4 regions of the Hafnia alvei genome follow, and region 3 is predicted to be linked to each of the others. Evidence: predicted binding sites of a transcription regulator. Region 3 holds the regulator's gene; each other region holds the start of a gene.
What was found. The regulator CRP, encoded in region 3, controls carbon source genes, mostly activating them, when cyclic AMP is high. The targets are predictions, from matches to a motif close to ATGTGANNNNNNTCACAT.
Positions count from the first base shown of each region.

Region 1: a site for CRP is predicted at 1,421-1,438, ahead of aaeR (HTH-type transcriptional activator AaeR). Genes of this name have one in related genera too.
Region 2: a site for CRP is predicted at 1,530-1,547, ahead of AB3Y96_RS12815 (YjcB family protein). Genes of this name have one in related genera too.
Region 4: a site for CRP is predicted at 2,059-2,076, ahead of gntK (gluconokinase). Genes of this name have one in related genera too.

Region 1 is NZ_OZ061315.1:4,292,932-4,296,097, forward strand. It holds gene aaeA (p-hydroxybenzoic acid efflux pump subunit AaeA) at 1-927, opposite strand, end outside; gene aaeX (p-hydroxybenzoic acid efflux pump operon protein AaeX) at 935-1,138, opposite strand; gene aaeR (HTH-type transcriptional activator AaeR) at 1,554-2,474, shown strand; gene tldD (metalloprotease TldD) at 3,002-3,166, opposite strand, start outside.
Region 2 is NZ_OZ061315.1:2,670,527-2,673,692, forward strand. It holds gene AB3Y96_RS12805 (MarC family NAAT transporter) at 1-404, opposite strand, end outside; gene AB3Y96_RS12810 (formate/nitrite transporter family protein) at 495-1,394, opposite strand; gene AB3Y96_RS12815 (YjcB family protein) at 1,575-1,853, shown strand; gene AB3Y96_RS12820 (hypothetical protein) at 1,905-2,051, opposite strand; gene proP (glycine betaine/L-proline transporter ProP) at 2,247-3,166, opposite strand, start outside.
Region 3 is NZ_OZ061315.1:4,452,218-4,455,383, forward strand. It holds gene AB3Y96_RS20755 (LysR substrate-binding domain-containing protein) at 1-223, shown strand, start outside; gene AB3Y96_RS20760 (OsmC family protein) at 227-634, opposite strand; gene crp (cAMP-activated global transcriptional regulator CRP) at 965-1,597, shown strand; gene AB3Y96_RS20770 (YccS/YhfK family putative transporter) at 1,641-3,166, shown strand, end outside.
Region 4 is NZ_OZ061315.1:2,787,400-2,790,565, forward strand. It holds gene gntU (gluconate transporter) at 43-1,380, opposite strand; gene gntK (gluconokinase) at 1,385-1,921, opposite strand; gene araD (L-ribulose-5-phosphate 4-epimerase) at 2,268-2,963, opposite strand.

The DNA.
Region 1 (3,166 bases), 160 kb from region 3:
TTCACGCAGACGATGTAGCAACTGCACAATCGGCGATGACGATTTACGCTCAACGTCTTGCTGGTTGCTCACCACCACGGTGGCGGTTGTCCCAGCCGGATAAGGCGTCTCTTGCTCTTTGTTATCAAGCAGGATTTTTACCGGAACGCGCTGTGCCAAACGAACCCATTCAAGGTTAGAGTCAACGGTCGCCAAGCCTTTGCTATCCGCCGTAGAGCTTTTGTTGTTCACCCCTGCGGATACGCTATCTACGGTGCCATACAGAATACGGTTACTGCCCAGCGGCGTAATCTCCACGCGATCGCCGCGCTGGATGCCGTCGAGTTTGGTTTCTTCCATGTAGGCCAGAATGTAGAAGGTGCCTTTTTTCACCAGCGCAACCGCCGTAGCGCCACGGTTAATAAACTCCCCCTGATGCACGTTCAGGTTGGTTACCCAGCCATCGGCCGGAGCACGCACCACGGTACGTTCTAGATCCAGTTTTGCCAGATCGCGCGTCGACTGCGCTTTTGCCAGCTGCTGACGCACCGTTGCCAGTACGTTGCTTGACTGATCAATCTCTTCTTGGGACATCGCCTGAACGCCTAAACGGACACGACGCCCAGCCTCTTTCGCTTTTTCACTGACCAGAGTTTGGTAGTAGCGCACATCGGCCTCAGCCTGATTTAGCGCTTCTTGATAACGCGGCTGATCGATAACAAACAGAATCTGCCCTTTCTTCACCAGTTGGTTATCGCGAATAGGAACGTCCGATAGCAGGCCGCTGACGTCTGGCGCAATGGCAACCACGTCGGCGGTAAATTTGGCATCACGCGTCCAAGGGGATTCGGTATAAAAGGCCCATGCTTTAAACACGGCAATTGCCGCGACTATCACGATGATCACGGTGATAGCGATGCGGGTCATTTTTATCATAATTTGATTCACAGTGACCTCAGACAAATAAGCAGGTAATCAAGTAGAACAAACAGCAGTACAACGCGGTATTAAACAACGCCGGATGCCAAACAAAATCGTAGATCCCCGTCGGCTGTAATACCCGCCGGAACAGTAAAAACAGCAGCAAAGCCACCAGCAGTTCAAAAAACACCGGTGGAAAGGACAGGCCAAAAACGACCATTACCGGTAGCAGCCCCATAATTCTCTCCACTCAAATAATATTTAGCCTAGCTCAACGCGGCGTTCTTCGTTGGCTGCATAGCGCCACGAACGATAACTTTTGCCTTACGCGATCCACTAACCGCCCTCACCCTAAAATGCTGGCTGATGGCGTTTAACTCAGAAGAAGGATGTCTGTCAGAGGATGTGAACTACAGGATCTGATGGCAGAAGGACATTTCGTCGTTTCGATACACAGAGGATTATTTCCGCATCGTCAATGACAATATCTTAGCGCAATAATAATCACCATGTATAGAATATGTGAGCTAAATCACTTTTTATTTAAAATAAACAATCAGTCGTTTTTTTAAGCTATCATCGTTACCTAAAAGGCTGATTGTATGGCGGTTTTTCCCATCTAGCCTCACTTCCCTATTAAGGTAGATTGAACAATGGAACGACTTAAGCGAATGGCCGTATTTGCCAAAGTAGTTGAATGCGGCTCCTTTACCAGCGCAGGACGCCAGCTTGAGATGAGCGTTTCGTCCATAAGCCAAACTATTTCCAAGCTGGAAAATGAGCTGAATATTAAGCTGCTCAACCGCAGTACGCGCAGCATTGGTTTAACCGAGGCGGGGAAAATTTATTATCAGGGCTGTCGGAAAATGCTGCTTGAAGCGCAGGAAGTCCACGAACAGATTTACGCCTTCAACAATACGCCAACGGGCACCTTACGTATCGGTAGTTCATCCACCATGGCACAAAATGTCTTGGCGCCGATGACGGCACGCATGCTGCGCGAGTATCCGGGATTATCGATTGATTTAGTCACCGGCGTTCCTGCGCCAGACCTTATCGCTGACGGACTCGATCTGGTGGTACGGGTGGGTGCATTACAAGACTCCAGCCTTTTTTCTAAGCGCTTAGGTTCCATGCCAATGGTGGTATGCGCGGCGAAAAGCTATCTCCAGCAGCACGGCACACCAGAGAAACCCGCCGATATCACCAGCTTTAGCTGGCTAACCTATAGCGTTCGCCCCGACAGTGAATTTGAGCTGATAGCGCCAGAAGGGCAAACCCTGCGCCTCTCGCCTCAGGGCCGCTTCGTTACCAATGACTCACAAACGCTCATCCGCTGGCTCAGCGAAGGCGTGGGCATTGCCTACGTGCCGCTGATGTGGGTCATCGAAGAGATAAAACGCGGTGAAGTTGAAATTCTCTTCAGCCGTTATCAATCCGATCCAAGACCGGTTTACGCCTTACATACCCAAAAAGATAAGCTTCCGCTCAAAGTGCAGGTTTGTATTAACTACCTCAGTGAATATTTCACTAAGGTTGGGGAGATTTATCAGGATTATCGGCAGGAGGAGTGAGCTAGCTTTTCGTTTGGGGCTCACTATACAAACTCCGTGTAATATTTCGTCCGCCTGTTTAAAAAGCATTTCCATGAAAACTAATTAGAAGGCGTCCGATGAGAGCCCCATTGCGCGGGGCTCTCAACTCGCGCGCTTCTATCCGAGATGCCATTTCCGCTCCGGTTTGGTATCGCCCGTCCTGGGCGCCCCAAACTCCAGCATGACATCCATGTCATGCTGGCTCGTCCAACCAAAACCTAAACAATGAAAAGACAAATACGGACAGCGCTTTTGTTTTATTGAATGGCATGCATTTTAGAGTCACCAGCAGGGATGCTGGTGACGGGTTGAGGGCGCACAGGATGTGCGCTCCGAGACCGGTCGGTCAAATAACTCGGTAAAAAGCGCGAGAGTCGAGAGGTTGCGCGCTAGCAACCTTTCGTCGGACGCCTACGCCAGTAACAGCATAGAAAAACCAGAAACTGACTGGCGGACGAAACCCTTCACCGTTCAAGTATAGAAATACCGAAATGTAAGGCGACAGCTTACGCCGTTCCCCCTACTGTCATTGAATCCAGCTTCAACGTTGGCTGACCAACGCCAACCGGCACGCTTTGCCCTTCTTTGCCGCATACGCCAACGCCTTTATCCAGCGCCAGATCGTTACCAACCATAGAAATTTGCTGCATAGCTTCAATGCCAGAACCAAT
Region 2 (3,166 bases), 1.8 Mb from region 3:
ATAGTTCCTGGCCCCGCGGTGCTTGGCATCGCTAGCGGTACAAAAGCAATATTGGCCGTTGGGTGCTTGACCAACTCTTTGGTTTTGCTTTCAACCTCAGGTCGATCTTCCATTTTCTGCTGTGGAAATAGCATTCGAAAACCAATAAAGGCCACGATTAATCCACCGGCGATGCGTAGCCCTGGGATCGAGATACCGAAGGTGTTCATGACTAATTGGCCCGCGTAGAAAGCGACCATCATGATAGCGAACACATAGACTGAAGCCATCAGCGACTGGCGATTTCGCTCCTCGCGATTCATATTTCCGGCTAGGCCAAGAAACAATGCAACCGTTGTTAATGGGTTTGCCAACGGCAACAAAACCACCAGTCCTAGTCCAATTGCTTTAAATAATTCAATCATTAGTCATGCTATCCTTGGTATGTTTTTTGATACTCGGTGAGTCAACATTTCGAGTATATGAAATCAACACCACTCCCGCTATACCGATTATCAGCCCCTATTTTTATTCTTCGACTTATCCAACTCATTACGTATCTGCGCATGGCTGATTAACGCGAAAATGAAGGTACCTCCGATAATATTTCCAGCCAGCGTAGGTAAAGCAAATGGGTATAAAAATGCCTGCCAATTAAGATGACCTGAAAATACGAGATACAGAACTTCAACGGAGCCAACAACGATATGCGTTAAATCACCTATCGCAACGAGATACGTCATGATAATAATCACCCAAATTTTGGCGGCTCCGGCTGATGGAAACATCCAGACCATCGAGGCGATAATCCAACCAGAAATAACGGCGTTAGCAAACATCTCGGTGGGCGAGTTACTCATCACCTGCTGGCTGATTGTTACAAATGCCTCACGCGTTTCCACATCAAATACCGGCAAATACCAAAAAATAAACGCGACAAGGCCTGTGCCGATTAAATTGCCGAATAGAACTAATCCCCACAGCCGCATCAGCAAAACAAAATTAGTTTTATTGGGTTTAGTCATAACGGGAAGTACTGCTGTTAGCGTATTCTCGGTAAACAACTGTTGTCGCGCCATAATGACGATTATAAACCCGAAGGTATAACCAAAGTTCTCTAACAAAAAGGCGCCGGGAACACCATCCAGTTTGACATGAAAAATCCCCTTCGCCATCAACGATGCACCCATCGAAAGTCCTGCGGCGAGCGCCGACCACAAAAGCGCCCAAATATCACGCTCCAGCTCCTTCGTTCCTTCTTGGCGAATAATTTCGTGCACCGCAGCCGCGCGCGACGGTAGCTGCTCTTCATCGGTATTAATCGATTTCCCTTGCTTTTCTTCTTCGTTATCGACCTTTAAATCATCTGAGGGTTTCTCATCGACAATCTCTTCTGGTTTTGGCTCATCATTCATTCTGCACTCCTTCTGATTGTTAGATTAAGCGTAGACGCTCATCCGAAGATGCAGTACCTCTGATTTTCTCTGGAAACAGTAATGCAGGCTTTTGGATGAAAAACCTGCTGGAGCATTCGCTCGCTGGAATTTATAATGTGACCAACGTCACATTTTAATATTGAGTAAGGATTGGGTTACATGGGTACTGTTATGACCGGGCTGATCGTCGCCCGCTGGGAAATTATGAGCACGTTTATGATGTTTATTGCCAGCTCATTGAATGTCAAATTCCGCAAAAAAGGCCATCGTTTTGTCGCCTTTACATTCAGCGGCATTGGTTTTGCCATCACATGTTGGCTGGTTTTGGCGTTATCTGGCACCACCATTAACACGGCCGGCATGAGCCATTTTTGGGCCGTTGCAAAAGACGTCTTTGTCGATGTAATGAGTCAACCCGCTACCTATAGCATGATGTGACATGCTCTGGGAGAGTACCCAAAAGAGCATGGCACCGCAGGTTTTTTATGATCATGCATCACTGCCTGAGGCACTAACGCCGGCTAAAAGCGAAGCCTTAAGCATTTTCATTGCCGTATTCCAGCGACTTGAACTATGGCGTGCAACGGCATATTTTGCGACGGACTGGGCAATTTTAACTCTTTTTGCATTCATCATTTGGCTCCTCTGATAACTGAGCGCTATTCCTACACGCTCACAGTTATTAGGAAAAAGCCTATACCTTTCTGCTTCAAGCTGTGTTTTTAAATTGTAAACTTTTGCCGAAAACTATATCCAAAAAACATAGCGTAAAGGCTTAGGGCTATAAAACAAAAAAGGGCCGCAATGCGGCCCTTGATTCAGTCAGATGCTTTAATCCAACTTGGGATGCTGGTCGATAAGGCGTTGTTTTTGACGCTCCAACTCCTCAATCTGCCCGTTAATATCTTCGACCTTCTGCTCAATGTTGTCATACGTTTCTTGTAACAACTCTTTGGCTTCAGCGCGGTCTGATGCCGCAGGCGTTGCACCACGCAGTGGTTTGTTTGCGGTTTCTTTCATAAAGATCCCCGTTGCCAAACCTATCAATGCAACAACCATAAGGTAATACGCTGGCATATACAGGTTGTTTGTCGTCTCAACTAACCACGCGGCAATTGTTGGCGTTAAACCAGCCACCAGAACCGAGATGTTGAAGGAGATCGCCAAAGCACTGTAACGGATATGGGTTGGGAACATCGCAGGCAGCGTCGATGCCATAACGCCGGTGAAGGCATTCAGTAATACGGCAAGGATAAGCAGGCCTAAGAAGATCAACCCAATGACATCACTATTAATCAGCTTGAAGCATGGGATTGCCAGCAACAGTAAACCAACGCTGCCGAAAATAATAAAAGGCTTACGGCCATAACGGTCACTCATCAACCCCATCACTGGCTGCACAAACAGCATGCCAATCATGATAGCAATGATGATCAGTACCCCATGGTCTTCAGAGTAATGCAGGTTATGTGATAAATAACTCGGCATATACGTCAGCAGCATGTAATAGGTTACGTTGGTTGAAATTACCACACCTACGCACGTTAATAAGCTTTTCCAATGCTGGGAAACGATTTGTCTAAATGAAGTCTTAGGCGGATTTTGGATCGCGTTGCGATCGTCTTTTTCCATTTTATCGACATGCTGTTGGAATGCTGGAGTCTCTTCCAGCGCATGACGCAGATAAAGACCGATTAAGCCCAACGGAGCCGCAATAAAGAACGGAATACGCCAACCCCAATCAAGGAAGT
Region 3 (3,166 bases):
TTGCGCATTAAGCATGGTACAACAGGCACAATACCTTACCATCGTGGCTCGGGCGATGCGGGCGCCACTGGGGCTAGAGAATACACTCTGTTCATTGCCTATCGACGATCTACCCACCGCTCAGTATTGCGTGTTCTATTCACGAAAATCGCCGCTAACCTTAACAGCACGGCGATTCTTGGATTTATTGCGTTGGGAATGCCAGAACTATGCTTGGGAGTAGTCGTTACTCAACCACGATAGCCTCAAAGCTGTGGGTAATATTCACCGCTTGGCCTAACATCAGCGCTACCGAGCAATACTTTTCAGCAGATAATGCAACCGCACGTTCAACGGCTTTATCGGTCAGCCCTTTGCCGGTGACGATAAAATGCAGATTAATGTGAGTAAACAAACGAGGAGCTTCTTCGCGGCGCTCAGAGGTTAATTTCACTTCACAGTCGCGCACGTCCATTCGCCCTTTCTGCAAAATAGACACCACGTCAATCGCACTGCATCCGCCCGCAGACATGAGCACCATTTCCATTGGGCTTGGTGCTTTATCGCCAGCGTTTCCATCCATAAGGATCTGGTGTCCTGAAGCAGATTCACCCAGAAAAGTCATCCCTTCAACCCATTTCACTCGTGCCTGCATGTTTATCACCCCTTTGGTTAAATTTTGGCATCAGACTACGCTTTCTATGAAAAACAGGCAATCCGAGGCCTCACTTCTTGATGCTGAAGCGAGACAACACAAGACACCTGCACAAAGCTGTGCTACAAACTATGCCGAAATGGATCTTTATGGATTGAAACGGGTATAGATCAATAACTATAGGAAATAATTACCTTAGCCTATTACTCTATATCTCGATTATGAAGTGCTATAACAAGTTAATAAGCAAAGCCCCGTGCCACGATAAGCACACTGTCAGGATCAGTATCCCGATATTAGGGCAGCGATAACAACAGAGGATAATAGCGAATGGTTCTCGGCAAACCGCAAACAGACCCGACTCTTGAATGGTTCTTGTCTCATTGCCATATCCACAAGTATCCGTCCAAAAGTACCCTGATCCACCAAGGTGAAAAGGCTGAAACCCTGTACTACATCGTTAAGGGCTCCGTTGCTGTATTGATTAAAGATGAAGAAGGCAAAGAAATGATCCTTTCTTATCTGAATCAGGGCGATTTCATTGGTGAACTAGGCTTATTTGAGGAAGGGCAAGAACGTAGCGCCTGGGTTCGTGCAAAAACCGCCTGTGAAGTGGCTGAAATTTCTTACAAGAAATTCCGCCAGCTCATTCAGGTCAATCCAGATATTCTGATGCGCCTGTCTGCTCAGATGGCTAGCCGTTTACAGGTTACCTCTGAAAAAGTCGGCAACCTTGCGTTCTTGGACGTAACCGGTCGTATCGCTCAGACCCTGCTTAATCTGGCCAAACAGCCGGATGCCATGACTCATCCAGATGGTATGCAGATCAAGATCACTCGTCAGGAAATCGGCCAGATCGTTGGCTGTTCCCGTGAAACCGTTGGTCGTATTCTGAAGATGCTGGAAGATCAAAACCTGATCTCCGCACACGGAAAAACCATCGTCGTTTACGGCACTCGCTGATAAATGATGCCCGTGTAGCCTTGCTGCACGGGTTTCTTTAGCTATGTGGCGGCGGTTCATCTACCACCCGGAAGTCAACTACGCACTGCGTCAAACGCTGGTGCTGTGTCTTCCTGTGCTATTCGGCCTGTTGATAGGTAATCTACAACTCGGGCTGATGTTCTCTTTAGTTCCCGCCTGCTGCAATATCGCTGGGCTCGATACACCTCATAAACGCTTTATCAAACGATTAGTCGTTGGCGGCAGCTTATTTGCCTTCAGCAGTTTTCTGCTACAGCAATGCTTACTCTGGCAAATTCCCCTACCGTTGATCATGCTCGGTTTAGCCTTGTTACTGGGCGTTAACGGTGAGATTAGCCCACTTCACGCGCGGCTCATGCCTGCTGCGCTGGTTGCCTCTATTTTTACCCTGAGTATGGCTGGAAGCGTGCCTATCTGGCACGGGCCACTGCTGTATATTGTCGGCACGATTTGGTATGGCGCCTTCACTTGGTTTTGGTTCCTGTTGTGGAAAGGGCAACCGATCCGCGAAAACCTAAGCCAGCTATACATCCAGCTTGGCGACTACATGGAAGCCAAATACAGCCTACTAACTCAGCATATCGATCCTGAAACCGCGCTGCCTCCGTTGCTGCAACGCCAGCAAAAAGTGATGGATCTCATTACCCAGATCTATCAACAAATGCACATGCTGTCATTGGTGCACAACCCAGAATACAAACGCCTGCTGCGCTATTTTCAGGTCGCGCTAGACTTACAAGAACACATCACCGTTAGCCTGTCTCAGCCTGATGAAGTACAAAAGCTGGTAGAAAAAAGCCAAGCCGAAGCGATAATACGCCGCAATGCTCAGGTCATTACAGAACGGCTCAAAACGGTTGCCGACGATATTCTGTACCACCGCTATCCTCAGCACTTCTCGATGGATATTGAACTATCAGCGCTCGAAAAGCTGGCCAATCAGCATCCAGATAACCCCGTTGGCAAATTCTGTTACTACCATTTTAGCCGCGTGGCTCGCCTGCTAGAACGCCAACGCCCATTATATCAACGCAATCTGATGTCCACCCAGCAGCGGCTTCCTTTCTGGCCTGCGCTGCGTGCTTATCTTTCGTTAAAATCAGTAGCGCTGCGCAACGCCGCCCGTTTAGGCATAACGCTGGCGGCAGGTAGTAGCCTCGGCATGTTATTCCATCTGCCAAAGCCCTATTGGGTTTTACTGACGATCATGCTGGTGATCCAAAATGGCTATAACGCGACGCGAGTCAGGATCCAGCACCGTGCGCTGGGTACCTTCGTTGGGTTAATTGTTGCCGCAGGACTACTTCAACTCAACCTACCGCTGAACGTCACGCTAAGCTGCATGCTGGTGATAACCATCGCAGCTTATTTGGTTCTCAGGAAAAATTACGGGCTGGCCGTGATCGGTTTCACCATCACGGCGGTATATACGCTTCAGCTGTTACAGCTTAATGGAATTCATTTCTTGGTTCCCCGCCTCATCGATACGGTTCTCGGCTGTATCCTTGCCTTTGCCAGCACCATTTGGCTGTGGCCCCAGTGGCAAAG
Region 4 (3,166 bases), 1.7 Mb from region 3:
GCCCACGGGATAACTCCCATGGGCTTTTTCATCGCATGATGCTTAGAACAGCGTGAATGCGATCATTCCGACAACGCCACCCACGGTGCCCAGAATAGTTTCCATCACGGTCCATGTTTTCAACGTTTGCAGTTCGTTAGCGCCGGTAAATTTACCGAACAGCCAGAAGCCCGCATCGTTCACGTGGCTCAGTACAATCGAACCACCTGCAATACAGATAGCCAGCGCCGCCAGTTGACCGCCGTTCAGACCAAGCTGAGTGGTCACTGGTAAAACTAAGCCTACCGTCGTTAAACACGCAACGGTTGCAGAACCTTGGATCACACGCACTGCGGCTGACAATACAAAACACGCCACGGCAATCGGTAAACCGGCACCAATCAAAGCATCACCCAGCGCAGGGCCAACGCCTGAATCGACCAGAATTTGTTTAAACACACCGCCCGCACCGGTCATCAACAGGATAATACCCGCGGGCTGAATCGCCGCAGAGCAAATAGACATGATCTGCTCTTTGCTCATGCCGCGTGGTTTTGCCAAGCCGTAAATAACAACTAGGCAGGCAATCAGGATCGCGGTAAATGGATGACCGATAAACTCTAACCAATCATATAAATTTGTGTTTGGTGTTACGAAGCGGGCACCAATGGTTTTCATCCCCACCAGTACCAACGGACAAAGCACCAACGCCAAGCTCAGGCCAAATGAAGGCATGTTTGATTTATCTAATACCGGTGCGTTTTCTTCTTCTGGCATTGGCCAGCTAACACGTTTGCTGATGAAGTTACCAAACAGAGGGCCCGCCAACAGCATCCCCAGAATCGCAGCCACCAAACCAATCGCAATCATCCAGCCAAAATCTGCATTCATCTGTGCAGCTAACAGCATCGGTACTGGCCCTGGCAGCAAGAATGCCGCCGCGCTCGCAACACCGGCGAACAGCGGGATCGCCATTTTTACCACGTTGCCGTTAGTACGACGCGCTACGGCAAAAACCACACCAATCAACAGCACAATCGCCACGTCAAAGAATAGCGGCAGCGCACACACCAAACCGGCAATACCCAAAGCGTAATGGGCGCGTTTCTCACCAAAGCTTTTCAGCAAATGGGCTGCAATCTGGTCCAATGCCCCTGTCTCATGCAGGATTTTGCCAAACATCGCACCAAGAGCCACAACGATAGTCAGGAAGCCCAGAGTGCCGCCCATACCATCCTGCATGGCCTGAGTAATTTTACTCAGCGGCATGCCAGAAAAAATACCTGCGCCAATCGACACCAGCATCAGCGCGACAAAAGCATGTAAACGCGCTTTCATCACTAAAAAAAGGAGAAGCAGTACAGAGCCGACAGCGGTGCCGACAAGAGTCATGGTATCCACAGAATTATCCCTGATTAGAGCGTTGTTGGATGTGTTTCAACGTGTCAGCAATGACGGCGTCGAGCGGTTGATTAATATCAATGGCACAAACATCCTGTTCGTCTGAATCAGGCACTTCCAGCGCCTCAAATTGGGAAACCAACATCTGAGGTTTAAAGAAATGTCCTTTACGTGCTTTCATACGGGATTCGATAAGGTCAAAATCGCCATCCATATACACAAAAGAGAGATTCCCATTGCCTTCACGCAAGCGGTCGCGATAGCGTTTTTTCAGTGCGGAGCAAACGATAATTGAAACATCGTTGGTGCGCTGCATGGCAAATGCCGCATCGTTTAGCGCACTCAGCCAAGGTGCACGATCTTCGTCGTTCAACGCATGCCCTTCTGACATTTTGTTAATATTGCTGCGCGGGTGCAAAAAATCGCCATCTAAAAAGCCACACGATAATTTTTGGGACACCGCACTTGCGACAGCCGATTTACCGCTGCCAGATACGCCCATAACCACATACACGTAATGGGGCTTTTGTGTGTTTTTCATTGACTGGCTCCAGACATTTAGTGTTTTGTTGACGCTGGCACGTAAACCCACGTCAATGTTACCGGTAATTGTTATCGGTAACATTGTCAGCGCCTTTACATAAACTTGCAATGTGAGCCAGCGCACAAAACCTTCTTGTGTGATCTATATCGCAATTTTAATTAGCGTCAGAACAATCACCATGAGAAGAAATAACAGGAATGCAACAGATGACGGGGTAAAAATAATTTCACTAGTGTGATTATTTAGCCATGAAATCAGTTAATTAACGCGAAGAATCGGAGATCAAAAAAGAGCGCCAAAGCGCTCATTTCGATGAAAGATGAAAGATGAGAGTCAGAGATGTCTACTGGCCGTAATAAGCATTAGCGCCATGCTTACGTAAATAGTGTTTATCCAGCAACGTTTGTTGCATATCCGGTAGCTGAGGGCTTAGCTGCTGCGAGAAAATCCCCATATAGGCGACTTCCTCAAGCACCACGGCGTTATGCACCGCGTCAATGGGATCTTTGCCCCAAGCAAATGGCCCATGCGAATGCACCAAAACCGCAGGCATCTGTTCAGCATCAATATGACGCTCTTGGAACGTCTGAATAATCACCTGACCGGTTTCCCATTCATAGTCATGTTGAATCTCTTCAGGCGTCATCAACCGCGTGCAGGGGATGTTTCCATAGTAATAATCTGCATGGGTTGTGCCCCACGCAGGGATATCTCGTCCCGCCTGAGACCAAATCGTTGCATGACGTGAATGCGTATGCACAATTCCGCCAATATTCTGAAAGGCTAAATATAGACCTCGGTGGGTTTCGGTATCCGAAGATGGCTTCCATTTCCCCTCAACCACTGCGCCTGATGCCACATCGACCACCACCATATCTTCCGCGTTCATTCCTGCATATTCGACACCGGAAGGCTTAATCACCATCAGCCCCGTAGCGCGATCGATGCCGCTGACGTTGCCCCACGTAAACGTCACTAGACCATATTTGGGCAGCGCCAAATTAGCTGCCAGCACCTGCTGTTTCAATTGTTCGAGCATCGCTTATCTCCCGCGTTGATAGCGCTATTGTCTAGAACAAGGATTAGCGTGGGTATGGGAAAACTGGCTACAAAACACTGGGGAATTGGCTAAATGAGAAGAATTGAGAGCATGAGCAACCGCATTGAGAGCACAATTCGTTCATATCAATAATTCAAAATAAGAATATTTACCTGTTTTGAATTTACCAAGTGAATATACTA